DNA from 4 places in the Shewanella sp. TB7-MNA-CIBAN-0143 genome. Region 1 is predicted to be linked to each of the others. Evidence: predicted binding sites of a transcription regulator. Region 1 holds the regulator's gene; each other region holds the start of a gene.
What was found. Region 1 encodes FliA, which starts transcription of late flagellar genes. Its sites were predicted from a motif close to CTAAAGNTNNNNNNNNNNNNGCCGATA; they were not measured.

Region 1 (4,042 bases):
TACGGTAAAATAATGGGTTGTCCGGTCAAGCAAGCACATGATTTAACCGAATTAGAACAAATTCTCTATCAATTTAGAAATCGTAAGTTAGTATTAATTGATACCGCGGGTATGGGACAACGTGATATGCGTCTATATCAGCAACTTGATAATTTAACAGCAAATAGTAGGATCCCTATTCGGAGTTACTTAGTCTTATCTGCGACCGGCCAACGTCGCGTATTACAAGATGCTGTAGAACACTTTAAACGCATTCCATTATCAGGTGCAATTTTAACAAAGTTAGATGAATCAATATCAATTGCAGGTGCATTGAGCGTATTGATTCAAAATGAGTTACCATTAAGTTATGTTACTGACGGCCAACGTGTTCCTGAGGACATGAAAGTGGCTGATACGCTAGAGTTGGCTAAGCAGGCACTCTCGGCGTTAAATGAAACAGAACAACAATCGTCACAAGACACAGTGTGGTCTAATGACACAGCCTATGCATTTGAGTAAAGATATGACTCGGGATCAAGCAAGTGGTTTACGTATGATGAATCAACCAAATAACGATAAAGTTAAAGTCATTGCCGTATCCGGTGGTAAAGGCGGAGTGGGTAAAACGAGTGTGTCAATTAATACTGCCGTTGCATTAGCTGAAAAAGGCAAACGTGTATTAGTACTTGATGCTGATTTAGGTTTAGCCAACGTCGATGTCATGCTCGGGATCCGTGCTGAGAAAAATTTATCTCATGTTTTGTCCGGAGATGCCGAATTAGATGACATCATAGTACGCGGACCTAAAGGTATTGGCATTGTTCCAGCGACATCAGGTTCGCAAGCGATGGTTGAGTTGTCGCCAGCACAGCATGCAGGGTTAATACGTGCATTCAGTGAAATGCGTACTCAGTTCGATATTTTAATTGTCGATACTGCAGCCGGTATATCTGACATGGTGCTGAGTTTTTCTCGTGCATCACAAGATGTATTAATTGTTGTATGCGATGAACCGACATCGATTACCGATGCTTATGCATTGATTAAAATCCTAAGTCGTGAGCATGGCGTGTTCCACTTCAAAATTGTGGCAAATATGGTGCGTAGTTTACGAGAAGGTATGGAATTATTTGCTAAACTCAGTAAAGTGACGGATAGATTTCTAGATGTTGCTTTAGAACTAGTGGCAACAATACCGTTTGATGAGAATTTACGTAAAGCTGTTCGTAAGCAAAAGCTAGTTGTTGAGGCGTTTCCTAAATCACCTTCTGCTATTGCTTTCCATGGATTAGCCAATAAAATTATGACTTGGCCGGTTCCACAACAACCAGGCGGTCATTTAGAGTTCTTTGTTGAACGTCTTGTACAACGTAAGCCGATACAAGAAGGAAGAACGGGTGAATAAAGCCGCAGCGTATACTCAATTCGATAACAAAACGTCTATTGTTGAACAGTATGCACCGTTGGTAAAAAGAATTGCTCATCATATGCTGGCAAGATTACCTGCATCGGTGCAACTTGATGATTTATTACAAGCTGGAATGATGGGGCTACTTGAGGCTTCATCTAAATTTGATAACAGCAAAGGGGCTAAGTTTGAAACCTTTGCTGGTATTAGGATCCGTGGTGCTATGATCGACGAAATTCGACGTGGTGATTGGGTTCCTCGTTCTGTTCATCGCAATAATCGTCGTGTCGCACAAGTGATTGATGAATTAGGGCAGCAATTTGGGCGTGATGCTAATGATACAGAAATTGCTGAAAAGCTTGATATGTCACTCGATGAGTACCATCATATATTAAATGATGTTTCTGTGGGTAAAATCATAGGCATAGAAGATCTTGGTGTTTCGCAAGATGTGTTAATCACAAATAATGAAACACCAGATGAGGCCTTTGACTCACTTGCTGAAATTCAATTCCAATCTGCATTGGTTGAAGCAATTAAGACATTGCCAGAAAGAGATGCGCTAGTGTTGTCGTTATATTACGATGAGGCGCTAAATTTAAAAGAAATCGGTGCCATCCTTGAAGTTAGTGAATCGCGAGTTAGCCAGATATTAAGTCAGGCAATGCTCAGATTAAAAGCGAAACTCAAGCATTGGACACAAGAATAATAACTTATCTAGAGCAAACGAGTGTCAGCTCACCGGAGGAAACCTTGGACAAGAATATGAAGATTCTTATTGTTGACGATTTTTCAACAATGAGGCGTATCATTAAGAACTTGTTGCGAGATTTGGGATTTAATAATACCCAAGAAGCAGATGATGGCTCAACAGCCCTACCTATGTTGCAAAAAGGCGATTTTGATTTTGTGGTAACAGACTGGAATATGCCTGGAATGCAAGGTATTGATTTACTTAGAGCAATCCGTGCAGATGATTCGTTAAAGCATTTACCTGTGCTAATGGTAACTGCAGAAGCTAAGCGTGAACAGATTATTGCTGCAGCGCAAGCCGGTGTAAATGGTTATGTCGTAAAACCTTTTACCGCAGCTACGTTAAAAGAAAAGTTAGACAAAATCTTTGAACGACTCGCATAAGCAAGGATAAGTCATGCAGGCATCAATATCGGGGTTAATCACTCTCGAACAGGCCCAAGAACTTGTTGAATTGCTTACCTTGGGTCAACAAGATAAAGCCGATGAAATGATCAGAGAGCTTGCAACGCCATTGCAGCGTGAGCTTTTTGAAGAAGTCGGTAAGCTAACTCGACAACTCCATAGTGCACTAAAAGATTTTCAAGTTGATAACCGTTTATCTGAATTAGCCAATACCGAAATACCAGATGCTAAAGAAAGATTGAACTATGTTATCGACATGACAGAACAAGCTGCAAATAAAACCATGGATGCAGTTGAAGAATGTCTACCTTTGGCCGATACCATCATTAGCAATATACAATCAGTGACGCCAATGTGGGATAAATTGATGCGTCGTGACATAGAAATGGGTGAGTTTAAGTCACTTTGTCATGATGTTCAGCAGTTTATGTTACATAGTGAAAATGATTCTAATCGTCTTCGCGAGTTATTAAATGAAATTTTGATGGCGCAAGACTTCCAAGATTTGACGGGGCAAATGATCCGTCGAGTGATTGATTTAGTTCGTGAAGTAGAAAGTAATCTGGTCTCAATGCTAACGGTATTCGGAGATCATACTACCGAATCATTGCCAACTATAAACGAAAATAAAATAGAAGCAGAAGGTCCCATCATGCATGCTGAACTGCGTGAAGATGTGGTGACAGGTCAAGATGAAGTAGACGATCTGCTATCAAGTCTGGGTTTCTAATTAGGAGTCAATTTAATGTCTTTTGATGTTGATGAAGAGATACTCCAGGACTTTTTAATTGAAGCTGGCGAGATTTTAGAGCTTCTACAGGAGCAGCTAGTTGCTCTTGAAAATAATCCTGATGACAGTGATTTACTCAATGCTATTTTCCGTGGATTCCATACTGTTAAAGGTGGGGCTGGTTTTTTAAGTCTAAAACCGATGGTTGACGTGTGTCATGAAGCTGAAAACACGTTCGATTTATTACGCACCGGTAAACGTGGCGTAAATGCAGAATTAATGGATATTATTTTGCAAGCGGTCGACGCGATTAATTCCATGTTTGCTCAAACTCAACAGGGAGAATCACAAGACCCTGCTGATTCTGCATTACTTGCAAAACTCAAATTACTAAGTTCAGGTGCGCCATTACCTTCAGAAATGTCGGCAGATGAGCCAGAACCAATTGAAAATATTGTTGAATTCAGTGATCCTGAATATGTCGAAGATATTAGCATTCCCTCAGCGGAAGTATCTGACACTGGTAGTATTGATGACATTGATGAGTCAGAATTTGAGGCGTTGCTTGATGCCTTACATGGTCCGGGTAAAAGTCCTGTTGCAGCTAAACCTTCTGAAGTAAAAAAAGACAATATTGATTCAAAGCCTGCCGCAAGTAGTAGCGATGAAATCACTGATGATGAGTTTGAAGCATTATTAGATGAATTACATGGCTCAGGTTCATTTGAAGCTAAAACCAAACCTGCAGCTCCAACTAAGCCTGC
Region 2 (4,042 bases), on a different contig from region 1:
TTGGCCGTATGAACAACGGTACATTATTAAGTTGTTCTTCTAATCGTGTTGTTTCCGTTAAAAATATTTCCCTTTCGCCTTCTAGAATAGCCATGTGGATTGGCTGAATATTGGCCGAGACTAAGGTGATTTCGGGAAACTCTTGTAATAATTGGGGTAATTCTCGTTCAATTCTCACGATGGCTTGGTCACTACGTAATACAAAACGCAGCATAAACTGGCCACTACTTTGGCTGCGAGTCAGTAAAATAAATTTTAGCTCGCCTTTGCTTTTATCGACCCGATAAGGCGGTATACCAGCTTGCTGCACAAATCGTTCTAAACGGTGTAACAATAATTGCATATCTTTAGGGTATAACGAACAGTCGCATAGACTGACCGGCTCCCCTTTAGGATTAACCAAACCTAAAATAGGTTTGTGAGCGGCACCTAAAACGACCATTTTGGCTTTATTACGAAAACCTGATTCTGCGCTTAATATTGGCGCTAACCATTGTTTAACTGAGATACCGCGAAACAAATCGGTTAATTGTTGTTGCTTTACACTCACTTGCTCAACCATAGGTAGTTGAATATTGCGGCATGACAGACAATCGCCACGCTCAAAATAATCACATTTCACAGCTGCTCGCCTCTCCGGAATTTAACATGGTAAATGCTTGATCACACAGTTGCTTTAATTGTTGTAAGTTTTCAATAGTGCCACCTACTTTACAACGCATCTGTTCAGGAATACTCAACGCTTGCTGATGTAATTGCTGGCCTTGCTCAGTAACATGTAATACTCGCACGCGTTCATCTAACTCACTGCGACCACGGCTCACTAAGCCCTTACCTTCTAAACGCTTTAGCAAGGGCGTTAACGTTCCAGAATCTAGATGTAATTTTTCACCTAAGGTTTTAACACTAATCCCCGGCTCTTTCCAAAGTACCATCATCACTAAATACTGAGGATAAGTCAGCGATAACTCATCTAATAATGGTCGATATGCGCGGATCATCGCATTAGTCGCACTATACAATGAAAAACACACTTGATTTTCAAGTGCTAGCGGGTTTTGCGCTGAAGGTAATTGAGACTCAGTAAGCGCTTTACTAGACATAGGCTTCACTCCACTAACCAATAATATGAGTTAATTATAACATTGGTTGTGCGCAACCTATAATCAAAAAAAGCTCAACGAATGCTTTTTAGCAAAAATGTGTCAAGCACTTCGATTTTCAGCCGATATACTATTACCATCCGACTTTATATTAAGGTTAACCATGTCAATTAGTGTTAATTCACCGTCTTCAATGCCAACAACGATTGATTCTGGCAGTAGCTTAAAAGTGGCCGTAATGGCTAAAGAACAGCAAAAGATTGAAGGTCAAATGGCATTGCAGCTCATTGAAGCAGCACAACCACCTGCGCCGCAGCCCGTTGGCAACAGTGGTCACAATGTTAATACCACGGCGTAAATGCTTATAGCCCTAGAGAATCTGTTCCTAGGGTTAATCATGCCATCACAACGGTAAAGATCTAGGCATCATTCGAGATAAACATACCTTGAACATCGTATTAGTATCGAAGCCATTTCAACGCATCATCTTCATCGTCGAAATATTTTATCTCGCCCGCAATAAACCAACTACCGACTTTGGCCGCCCATTCTTGCCAATCTCTATTGCCCCAAATGGCCACTCTTTCAAACTCAGATTTGTGCTTTAACCCCAGCTTTAAATCATCCCACGCGGCGCGTAAATCCCAGCCGTCGAGCTCGGTAGCATCGAGAAACAAACTCACTTTAGGTTGATCTACTTGGCTTAATGCCCCCTCTAGCATAGGGGTAATGACGAGATAGTCTTCGTGGGTTAATGTGCCAATGGCTTTTAATGTCACAAAAAACACATTTTCAATTCGGTTTATGCCTATCGATAAACCATGTTTCTTCATATCCATATCGTGACTCCTTTAACTATCAGCTTACTATCCGTTTACCATCCGCTTACACATTTACATGCACACGGCTATCCATAAAGCTTATGCATGCTTATATTTTAACCAACCATACAATGAAGTGTGTGCCGGACTGCACAAAAAACTAATGGGAAATTAAAATTGAGGTTTATCTGTATCATATTCAGAGCATCATTTTGGTAAAAAATACCGCGTTATAAATAATCGCAAAATACCTTTTTTATCCGAAATCGGCGAAATGATGCACTGTTATGAATGCGTTATCCGACGGCCATCGTCTTTAGATAATTGCGAAAATATCACTGCGGCTAACATTGTCATAAGACCAACGGTAACGAACGTCAGTTGGAAAGCGCCAAGTACTGTTCCCCCTGTACCGCTGCCGACATCGGTACTGAAGCCACCGAGCAAAGCACCTGCACACGCAACCCCTAAACTTAATGATAATTGACCTACTACCGACAATAGACTGTTACCGCTACTGGCATTAACATCATCAAGATCTATTAAGGTCACGGCATTCATGGCCGTAAATTGTAACGAGTTAATCGCGCCAAGAATCGCCAACAGAGCTAATAGCAACCAGTAAGGAGTTTGTTCGCTAACCAAGCCCATGGTCGCCAGCATAACGCCAAGCGCCAAAGTATTCGCGGTAAGCACTACTCGATAACCTAAGCGTTCGATAATCGGTCGAGCCACTGATTTGGCCATTATTGCTGCAGCGGCCAGCGGCAGCATACTCATTCCAGCCTGAGATGGTGAATAACCCAGTGCAACTTGCAGCAACAACGGCACCAAAAATGGCAATGCACCACTGCCCAAACGCGCAAACAGATTACCAAAAAGACCAATAGCAAATGTTTTGGTGTTGAATAGCGATGGCGAAAACAGTGGATTACTAATACGACCAGCCCGCAGCCAATATGCTATCAAACACGCCATACCACCAAATAACAGCAACATCACCCGTAAGTGTGGTAAGTGCAGTTCGCCGAGTCCTTCCATAGCGATGGTGATCAATAACATCGCAGCCCCAAACAACAAAAATCCGAAGCTATCGAAACGTGATTTTTCCTTACCACGAAGATCTGGAATGAACTTCCACACCGCATAACAACCGACTACACCGACAGGCAGATTGATTAAAAAGATCCAATGCCATGTCAAGTATTGCACCATCCAACCGCCCATCGTTGGACCAAGCAGTGGCCCCAGTAAACCGGGGATGGTGATAAAGCCCATAATCCGTACCAATTCCGAACGTGGATATGCCCGCAGCACTACAAGTCGGCCGACTGGCAACATTAAAGCACCACCTAACCCTTGTACCACCCGAGCACCAATCAACATGTCTAATGAATTGGACAATGCACAAAGCAATGATCCAAAGCTGAACAATAAAATCGCACCAAAGAAGATTTTTTTGGTGCCAAAGCGATCAGCGATCCAGCCAGAAGCAGGGATCAGCAATGCCACGGTGAGCATGTAAGCGATAATCACGCCTTGCATACGCAGCGGGTCTTCATTTAAATCACTGGCCATAGCGGGTAATGCAGTATTAAGGATCGTTCCATCGAGTGACTGCATGAAAAAAGCAATGGCAACAACCCAGGGCAACCCGCGGGCAGTATCTGCATCAAGAACTTGGTTATCGGACATTGAACCTCCTTTTACCACAGCAGTGTAGCGACCCCAAGTAGCGCAAACAACACAGCACAACCGCGATGAATCAGTTTCATCGGCAATTTGTTAGCACTAAAATGCCCAGCCAGCACAACGGGGACATTAGCAATTAACATTCCCAATGTCGTGCCGATGACAACCCATGTCAGTGCTTGGTATTTTGCCGCTAAGACTACTGTCGCAATTTGAGTTTTATCCCCTATTTCAGCAATAAAAAACAAAATAAACGTCGCAGTAAAAGCACCGAGTTTATAGAAGCGATTATCATCATCATCCATTTTATCGGGTATCAGCACCCATAGTGCAATAGCAAAAAATGACCCGGCCACCAGATAGGTCGCCCATTGTGGATCAATCCACGCAATGGCCCATTGACCTAGCCATGCAGCAAGAAAATGA
Region 3 (4,042 bases), on a different contig from region 1:
CCTTGAGGTAACTTCCTTAATTCTTCTGGTGTATTAGCTTTCGCTAGTACTGGAAATTTAGAAATATCGAAGCTCATAGCGAGATTGTCTGACTCTTTATTATAATCTTCGCTCAATAATGTAGTGGGCGAAGTCTGCAATTAACTGGCTATTGTATGGTAATTTAGTCAGCGCTGATAGTGCATCTTGTATTAGTTGTTCTGCACAGGCTTTGGCACCATCGAGACCCAATAGTTTCGGGAACGTGCTTTTATTCGATTGCTGATCGCTGCCTTGTGGTTTGCCTAGCTCTTCGGTGCTGGCAGTAATATCTAAAATATCATCTTGCACTTGAAAAGCTAGCCCAAGCGTATGGGCATATTTCATCATTAATTTATAATGCTCATCGGGTACGTCAGCAGCGATTAAGGCAAGCTCAACCGCACAACTGATTAACGCTCCGGTTTTTTTATTATGTAATTCGGTTAATCGGTCTAAATTTATACTGTGATCTGTTGCACTCAGATCAATCGCCTGCCCACCGCACATACCTTGATACCCTGAAGCTTTTGCGAGTACTCTGACCATCGCCAGTTGTTGCTTCGGATGTAAGTCATTACAAGGGGCTGTGATAATTTCAAAAGCCAATGTTTGCAACGCATCACCGGCTAAAATCGCGGTGGCTTCGTCAAATGCAATATGAACAGTTGGTTGGCCACGACGAAGTGCATCGTTATCCATTGCCGGTAAGTCATCGTGTATTAATGAATAGGCATGAATACACTCAATAGCAGCCGCGGCTTTATCAAGTGCATTGATATTGACACCGAGCATGTCACCTACACTGTAGACCAAAAATGGTCTTATGCGTTTCCCACCCAATAGCGCACCATGGAGCATCGCTGCTTTTAAATCTGGTGCAGCGTCATCGAGCAGCGTTAAATGTTGGTTAAGAATACCATTAACGCGATTTTGGTATGTTGTTATTGCTTCAGCTAACACGTATCAAGACCTATTATTTAATACACACTATGTTGACGATTATTCACTTTCTACAGTGAACGACGCTAATTCAGCATCATCTTCATTTAATAAGATAGAGACTTTTTGCTGTGCTTGCTCAAGTTTGGCTTGGCTTTGTCGTACTAACTTAATGCCACGCTCAAACTGCTTAAGTGCATCATCCAGTGACACTTCACCTTGCTCCAAATGAGCAACAATGGTTTCAAGTTCAGTTAATGATTGTTCAAAACTGAGATTTTCAGGTTTTTTAGCCACGAGTAATATTCCTTTCATTCAGCGTGTGACAAGGTATATCAGCCCAGCGTATCGGTCAAATACAGTCGCTGGTTATTTGCTCAACAGCACGCTTTGTTATTGAATTTTGTTTAGAATGTACAAAAACAAGCTAAACTTGAGCCAAGTTTGTCCGATAACAAGTCATGATTTAAATTTGCTAGCAAAAATAGTATTGAAACTTTTGCTGTAATACATAACGATGGGCGTTGTTATTAACACAAAATGCAGTCGGATTATTCGGGTCATATAACGTGCGCTAACAGCACGATGAAAGTAGCACAAATAAGCAGCATAATGACTGCGATTGAGGAGAGGTTGTGGATTTAGCTACCCTAATAGGTATTATCGGTGCTTTTGCATTTATTATTGGTGCGATGATCACCAGTGGTGGTATCGGATTATTTATCGATGTACCGTCAATTTTGATTGTTGTGGCAGGCTCTTTATTTGTGGTGATGATGAAATTTAACCTAAAGCAATTTTTAGGTTCAATAAAGATTGGTATGAAAGCCTTCATGTTTAAATTAGATAAACCTGAAGACTTGATAGAACAAGCTGTCACCATGGCTGATGCTGCCCGTAAAGGCGGTTTTTTAGCATTAGAAGAAGCGGTTATTACCAACACCTTTATGCAAAAAGCCGTTGATATGTTAGTTGATGGCCATGACGGTGATGTGGTGCGCAACGCATTAGAAAAAGACATCGCATTAACTGAAGAACGCCACAAAACAGGGGTGGGTATTTTTAAAGCCATGGGTGATGTGGCACCTGCAATGGGCATGATTGGTACTTTGGTCGGTTTAGTGGCGATGCTATCTAACATGGACGATCCAAAGTCTATTGGACCTTCAATGGCAGTGGCATTGTTAACGACTCTTTACGGCGCGGTAATTGCCAACATGATCGCCATCCCAATGGCGGATAAATTATCATTACGAATGAACGAAGAATTGCTTAATCGTAATTTAATTATGGATGCAGTATTAGCGATTCAAGATGGACAAAATCCACGGGTTATTGAAGGCTTTCTGAAGAACTATTTGGCTGAAAGTGTGCGAAAAATCGATACAACGGACGGAGAGTAACTCATGGCTAAGGCCAAGTGTGATTGTCCACCCGCTGGCGCCCCTATGTGGCTTGCCACATTTGCAGACTTAATGTCGTTGCTGATGTGTTTCTTCGTGTTGTTGTTAGCGTTTTCTGAAATGGACGTGATGAAGTTTAAACAAATCGCTGGTTCAATGAAGTATGCATTCGGGGTACAAAACAAAGTTGAAGTAAAAGACATTCCTAAGGGGACGTCTGTTATTGCGCTTGAATTCCGCCCAGGTCGCCCCGATCCCACTCCAATAGAGATCATTAATCAACAAACCAATGAAATGACTCAGCCGACGATAGAATATCAGGCGGGTGAAGAAGACAGTGCTGGTGGTACTCAAAAGCAAAGCGGTGAGCAACGCGGTGGCAATGCAGCTGCAACAGCGCAACAAGAAGCTGAAGCCGTTAAAAAAGACGCTGCCTCTTCGCAAGAAAACATTAATGATCAAGTTAAAAAAATGGCTGAAAAACTCAATGAAGAAATTGTCGATGGCGCCATTGAAATTGAATCTTTAGGCCAACAAATTATTATTCGTATCCGTGAGAAAGGATCCTTTGCTTCGGGCTCAGGCTTTTTACAACCTAAGTTCAAACTTATTGTGCGCTCAATTGGTGAATTATTAAAAGATGTCCCTGGGGTTATTACGGTGTCGGGTCACACTGATGGTGCTGATATCAATAATGAGCTTTACAGTTCAAACTGGGAACTATCAAGCCAACGAGCTGTGGCTGTGGCTCATGAATTAAGAAGAGTTTCTGGTTTTGATGAATCAAGGATGAAAGTGGTTGGCGAGGCGTCTAATAGACCATTAATCGCCAATGATTCTATTGAAAATCAGGCTCGAAACCGCCGGGTAGAAATATCTATCGAACAAGGCAAAGCGAAAGAGTCGAATGAAATAATTGTAACTCAATAGTTTGCCATCAAAAGATAAGCGCAATCTCTACAAGTTAAAGAGATTGCGCTTTTTTGTTTTATAAATGTGCCTTACAGCGCTTTTACTAACAAATAACAGATAAAAAAGTGAATATGTTTGGTTAATAGGCATCATTTGGTATAATCGACGAATTATTGCATACGTTATGCTATTGACTGGATTGTATACACATCTAGAAAATAGAGCTGTGCTGTTTTTTTAATTTATTATCAAGGTATTACTGTCTTTTTTATTTAGCAAAACCGAGTGTAGTGCTATTTGATGGTGATACCTGTGGACGCCCCATGAAGTTTATTGTAAAGCTGTACCCTGAAATTATGATGAAGAGCAAGTCGGTAAGAATGCGCTTTACCAAAATGCTTGAAACTAATATACGTAATGTGCTTAAAAATGTGGATGAAGGTGCAAAAGTACAACGCTTATACGATCGTATAATCGTGCAAGTACCGAGCGATAAACCGCAGTTATGTGACGTTTTTGCAGAGCGACTAGCGTGTATTCCAGGTATTGCTCACGTGGTGCAAGTGAGTGAGTACACTTTTGATTCAATCGATCATATTTATCAGCAAGCTTTACCAAAGTACCGCGATGAAATTGCCGGTAAAACTTTTTGTGTCCGCGTAAAACGTTCTGGTAATCATGACTTTAATTCAATTGATGTTGAGCGTTATGTCGGTGGCGGATTAAATCAACACACTGAGGCGCTAGGGGTAAAACTTAAAGACCCT
Region 4 (4,042 bases), on a different contig from region 1:
GTGGCGTCAATCAAATGAGTCAAGAGCGAAGCGTAACCGGCAACAGTTTAAAAGTGTTGCAACAGTACAGCGACAATCACATTGACGAAAAGTTGATTAACACCTCGGCGCTATCAAAGTTAGAAGACTTAGATTTTGCCTCAGCGATTACTGAATTTGAAAAACAACAACTCGCACTCAGCGCAGCGTCGAGTTTGTTCAGTAAGGTAAGTTCGACCAGTTTGTTTGACTATATATAAGTGAGCTTTAGATTTGGTTCAACACAAGGTCTTTTGTAGCAAGCTTTATAAATTAACAAGGTCTTTTTTAACAAGCTTTTTAACGAGCTTTTTAACAAGCTTTTTAAGTAAGCAAATAAGCATTTTATAAAAGCCACACATTAAACAGTTTACATGATTAACCGTTTAGCCAAGCTCCGAGTCTTGGCGTTCAACTAAGAAGAGGATTTACATATGGCTATTTCAGTTAACACCAACGTCACATCCATGAAAGCCCAAGGCAACTTAAATAAGGCGCAAAGTGCCACATCCATGTCTATGGAACGTTTAGCGTCAGGTTTACGCATTAACAGCGCCAAAGATGATGCCGCAGGCTTGCAAATCGCAAACCGTATGACCAGCCAAATTAATGGTATTGGTGTCGCAATGCGTAACGCTAACGATGGTATATCGATTGCGCAAACCGCTGAAGGTGCGATGGGCGAGTCAACCAACATCCTCCAGCGTATGCGTGACCTGTCACTACAATCTGCTAACGGTTCTAACTCTAGCGGTGATCGTGAAGCGATGCAAAAAGAACTTTCAGCATTACAATTAGAGTTAACCCGTATTTCAGACACAACTGCCTTTGGTGGTCAAAAGCTCCTTAATGGCGATTTTGGATCTAAAAGTTTTCAGGTAGGCTCTAATGCCTACGAAACAATATCGCTTAGTTTAAAAGATATTTCAGCCGACAAAATTGGTCGGACTAGCATGGGGACTACTGGCGCTATTGATGCCACCACTGTCGGTGAGTTAATTACCAATGATGGCGTTGAAGAGCTAACGTTTAAGTATACAAAAGCTGATGGCGTTGAATCTACATTGACTACTGAGCTAAGGGGCGTTACCGACATTGATGGGTTGGCAGCTGCAATCAATAACGCTTTGTCTGATACAGGCGCAACCGTAGCGAAGGATGCCGCTGGTACTGGTTTGGTATTTGGCGGGGGTATTGATGTTGGCACCATATTGGCAGTCGATACTTCAAAAAAATCCGATGGTGCTACTCCTCCCGTAGCAGCCCCTTTAACAGCAGCACCCTCCATCACGACAGCAGCTGCATCAGCCGCTACTCTTTCAAGTATAAAAAATGTCGATATATCTAACCAAATCGGCGCTCAATCGGCGATAGCTGTGATTGATGGAGCAATAGAGATGATTGATAGTAACCGAGCCGATTTGGGTGCGGTGCAAAACCGTATGGACTTTACCATCAATAACTTGGGTAACATCCAAAATAACGTCTCTGATGCACGTAGCCGTATTCAAGATGTTGACTTTGCTTCAGAAAGTGCTCAGTTGAGTAAGCAGCAGATTCTATCTCAGGCATCTTCAGCAATGTTAGCGCAGGCGAATCAGTTACCACAGGTTGCGTTATCTTTACTGGGTTAATAATAAGCTAAGTCATTAACCATTAGTTGTTAGGTATTAAGCGCTAGCTATTAAGGGTATTAGTAAACCCCGCCACTTACTTCAAGTTGCGGGGTTTTATTTAATAAGCTTAATTTATTGAAGGTAGGTGTTTATTGCGTTCTTATCGAAATTTTTTTGAGTAGTTGCAAAAAAAACTAAAGTTCTAGATTTTAATGCCGTTACCTTAACTGTAACCAATAAATGATCCGCCTGGCTTAATACAGACAGGCAATGTCTACAGTCAGGAATACGAGGAATTAAATCATGGCTATTTCAGTAAATACTAACGTCACATCAATGAAAGCGCAGGGCAACCTAAATAAAGCCCAAAGCAGTACAGCTACCTCTATGGAGCGTTTAGCATCTGGTTTGCGCATCAACAGCGCTAAAGATGACGCTGCCGGTTTGCAGATTTCTAACCGTATGAGCAGCCAAATTAATGGCATCGGTGTCGCCATGCGAAATGCCAACGACGGTATCTCAATTGCGCAAACAGCTGAAGGCGCCATGAGTGAGTCGACTAACATTCTACAGCGTATGCGTGACTTGTCATTACAATCCGCTAACGGTTCAAACTCTAGCGCTGATCGTGAAGCGATGCAAACAGAAATTACTTCTTTAAGTAATGAGTTAACCCGCATTTCAGACACAACTGCCTTTGGTGGTCAAAAGCTCCTTAATGGCGATTTTGGATCTAAAAGTTTTCAGGTAGGCTCTAATGCCTACGAAACAATATCGCTTAGTTTAAAAGATATTTCAGCCGACAAAATTGGTCGGACTAGCATGGGGACTACTGGCGCTATTGATGCCACCACTGTCGGTGAGTTAATTACCAATGATGGCGTTGAAGAGCTAACGTTTAAGTATACAAAAGCTGATGGCGTTGAATCTACATTGACTACTGAGCTAAGGGGCGTTACCGACATTGATGGGTTGGCAGCTGCAATCAATAACGCTTTGTCTGATACAGGCGCAACCGTAGCGAAGGATGCCGCTGGTACTGGTTTGGTATTTGGCGGGGGTATTGATGTTGGCACCATATTGGCAGTCGATACTTCAAAAAAATCCGATGGTGCTACTCCTCCCGTAGCAGCCCCTTTAACAGCAGCACCCTCCATCACGACAGCAGCTGCATCAGCCGCTACTCTTTCAAGTATAAAAAATGTCGATATATCTAACCAAATCGGCGCTCAATCGGCGATAGCTGTGATTGATGGAGCAATAGAGATGATTGATAGTAACCGAGCCGATTTGGGTGCGGTGCAAAACCGTATGGACTTTACCATCAATAACTTGGGTAACATCCAAAATAACGTCTCTGATGCACGTAGCCGTATTCAAGATGTTGACTTTGCTTCAGAAAGTGCTCAGTTGAGTAAGCAGCAGATTCTATCTCAGGCATCTTCAGCAATGTTAGCGCAGGCGAATCAGTTACCACAGGTAGCATTGTCACTACTGTAATCGCTACTGAAATCACTATTGGTGCTATTGTTACAGCTAGTAAGTAATAGGTAGTGATAAGTAGATGATTGACTGTTACGCACTGAGTGAATCGGTAATATAACGGCAATAGAGAAAAGGAAGATTCACAGTTGAATCTTCCTTTTTTGCTTTATGCGATTAGCAATTATTCTTAGATACTTTGCTTAGTACTTAGTACTTAGTACTTAGTGTTTGGTGCAGGGCGCTTAGTATTTGTTGCATATAAGTGAGTAATGCAGATAGATGATTGATGCTAGCTTATAGCTGCTTGGCCTTAGTGTTGTGTTAGCATGTGTTGTTAAATGATTGCGGCAATTGGAGGATGTTATGGACAATAATTCAATGGGCATTACAAGTTCGCCTGTAAGCCCTTCGGTAACAAATAGACCTGAAGTAATATCCGATGTTTTACCGGGTCGTAATGGCGTGTCAAATATCGCCGCTGAAGCAAGCATTCATGCGCCCGAAGTTGACAAGGTGTCGTTGACCAAGACGATAGCGGAAACTCAGACTGATGCTAACGCTGCAGCCGAGACTAAAAAAGAGCAATCAGATGCTGAAGCGCTCGCGGCAGTGGTTGAGCAGTTGTCAGAGGTGATGTCGATAATGAATAAAGGCTTGGCATTTTCGATTGATGACGATTCAGGCTCGGCGGTAGTGAAAGTGATGGATATCGATACCGGTGAGTTGATAAGACAAATCCCCAACGATGAAGCGTTAGAGTTGGCGCAAAAATTGCTAGATGTAAAAGGGCTGTTGATGAGAACCGAAGCCTAATTAGTTTTGCGATGAATATTTGATAAAAGATAATGATACTTTTTAAAGAAATAAGTTGAGGTAAATATGGGATTAACATCGGTAGGGTTAGGTTCAGGCCTGGACATTAA

Region 2: the regulator FliA is predicted to act here: its motif matches at 1,205-1,231, upstream of AAEY97_RS07675 (cytoplasmic protein).
Region 3: the regulator FliA is predicted to act here: its motif matches at 1,388-1,414, upstream of pomA (flagellar motor protein PomA).
Region 4: the regulator FliA is predicted to act here: its motif matches at 1,829-1,855, upstream of AAEY97_RS15460 (flagellin).

The regions. Positions count from the first base shown of each region.
Region 1 covers NZ_JBEOPL010000002.1:313,165-317,206, reverse strand. The annotation lists gene flhF (flagellar biosynthesis GTPase FlhF) at 1-501, shown strand, start outside; gene AAEY97_RS02755 (MinD/ParA family protein) at 506-1,387, shown strand; gene AAEY97_RS02750 (RNA polymerase sigma factor FliA) at 1,380-2,099, shown strand; gene cheY (chemotaxis response regulator CheY) at 2,144-2,527, shown strand; gene AAEY97_RS02740 (protein phosphatase CheZ) at 2,541-3,278, shown strand; gene AAEY97_RS02735 (chemotaxis protein CheA) at 3,294-4,042, shown strand, end outside.
Region 2 covers NZ_JBEOPL010000007.1:81,767-85,808, forward strand. The annotation lists gene rlmC (23S rRNA (uracil(747)-C(5))-methyltransferase RlmC) at 1-622, opposite strand, end outside; gene ohrR (transcriptional regulator OhrR) at 612-1,103, opposite strand; gene AAEY97_RS07675 (cytoplasmic protein) at 1,267-1,461, shown strand; gene AAEY97_RS07680 (SpoIIAA family protein) at 1,562-1,942, opposite strand; gene mdtD (multidrug transporter subunit MdtD) at 2,210-3,619, opposite strand; gene AAEY97_RS07690 (TMEM165/GDT1 family protein) at 3,631-4,042, opposite strand, start outside.
Region 3 covers NZ_JBEOPL010000015.1:68,344-72,385, forward strand. The annotation lists gene dxs (1-deoxy-D-xylulose-5-phosphate synthase) at 1-77, opposite strand, end outside; gene ispA ((2E,6E)-farnesyl diphosphate synthase) at 100-981, opposite strand; gene xseB (exodeoxyribonuclease VII small subunit) at 1,021-1,257, opposite strand; gene pomA (flagellar motor protein PomA) at 1,596-2,363, shown strand; gene AAEY97_RS13440 (flagellar motor protein MotB) at 2,367-3,293, shown strand; gene thiI (tRNA uracil 4-sulfurtransferase ThiI) at 3,599-4,042, shown strand, end outside.
Region 4 covers NZ_JBEOPL010000019.1:4,715-8,756, reverse strand. The annotation lists gene flgL (flagellar hook-associated protein FlgL) at 1-239, shown strand, start outside; gene AAEY97_RS15465 (flagellin) at 453-1,652, shown strand; gene AAEY97_RS15460 (flagellin) at 1,938-3,134, shown strand; gene AAEY97_RS15455 (flagellar protein FlaG) at 3,483-3,932, shown strand; gene fliD (flagellar filament capping protein FliD) at 3,999-4,042, shown strand, end outside.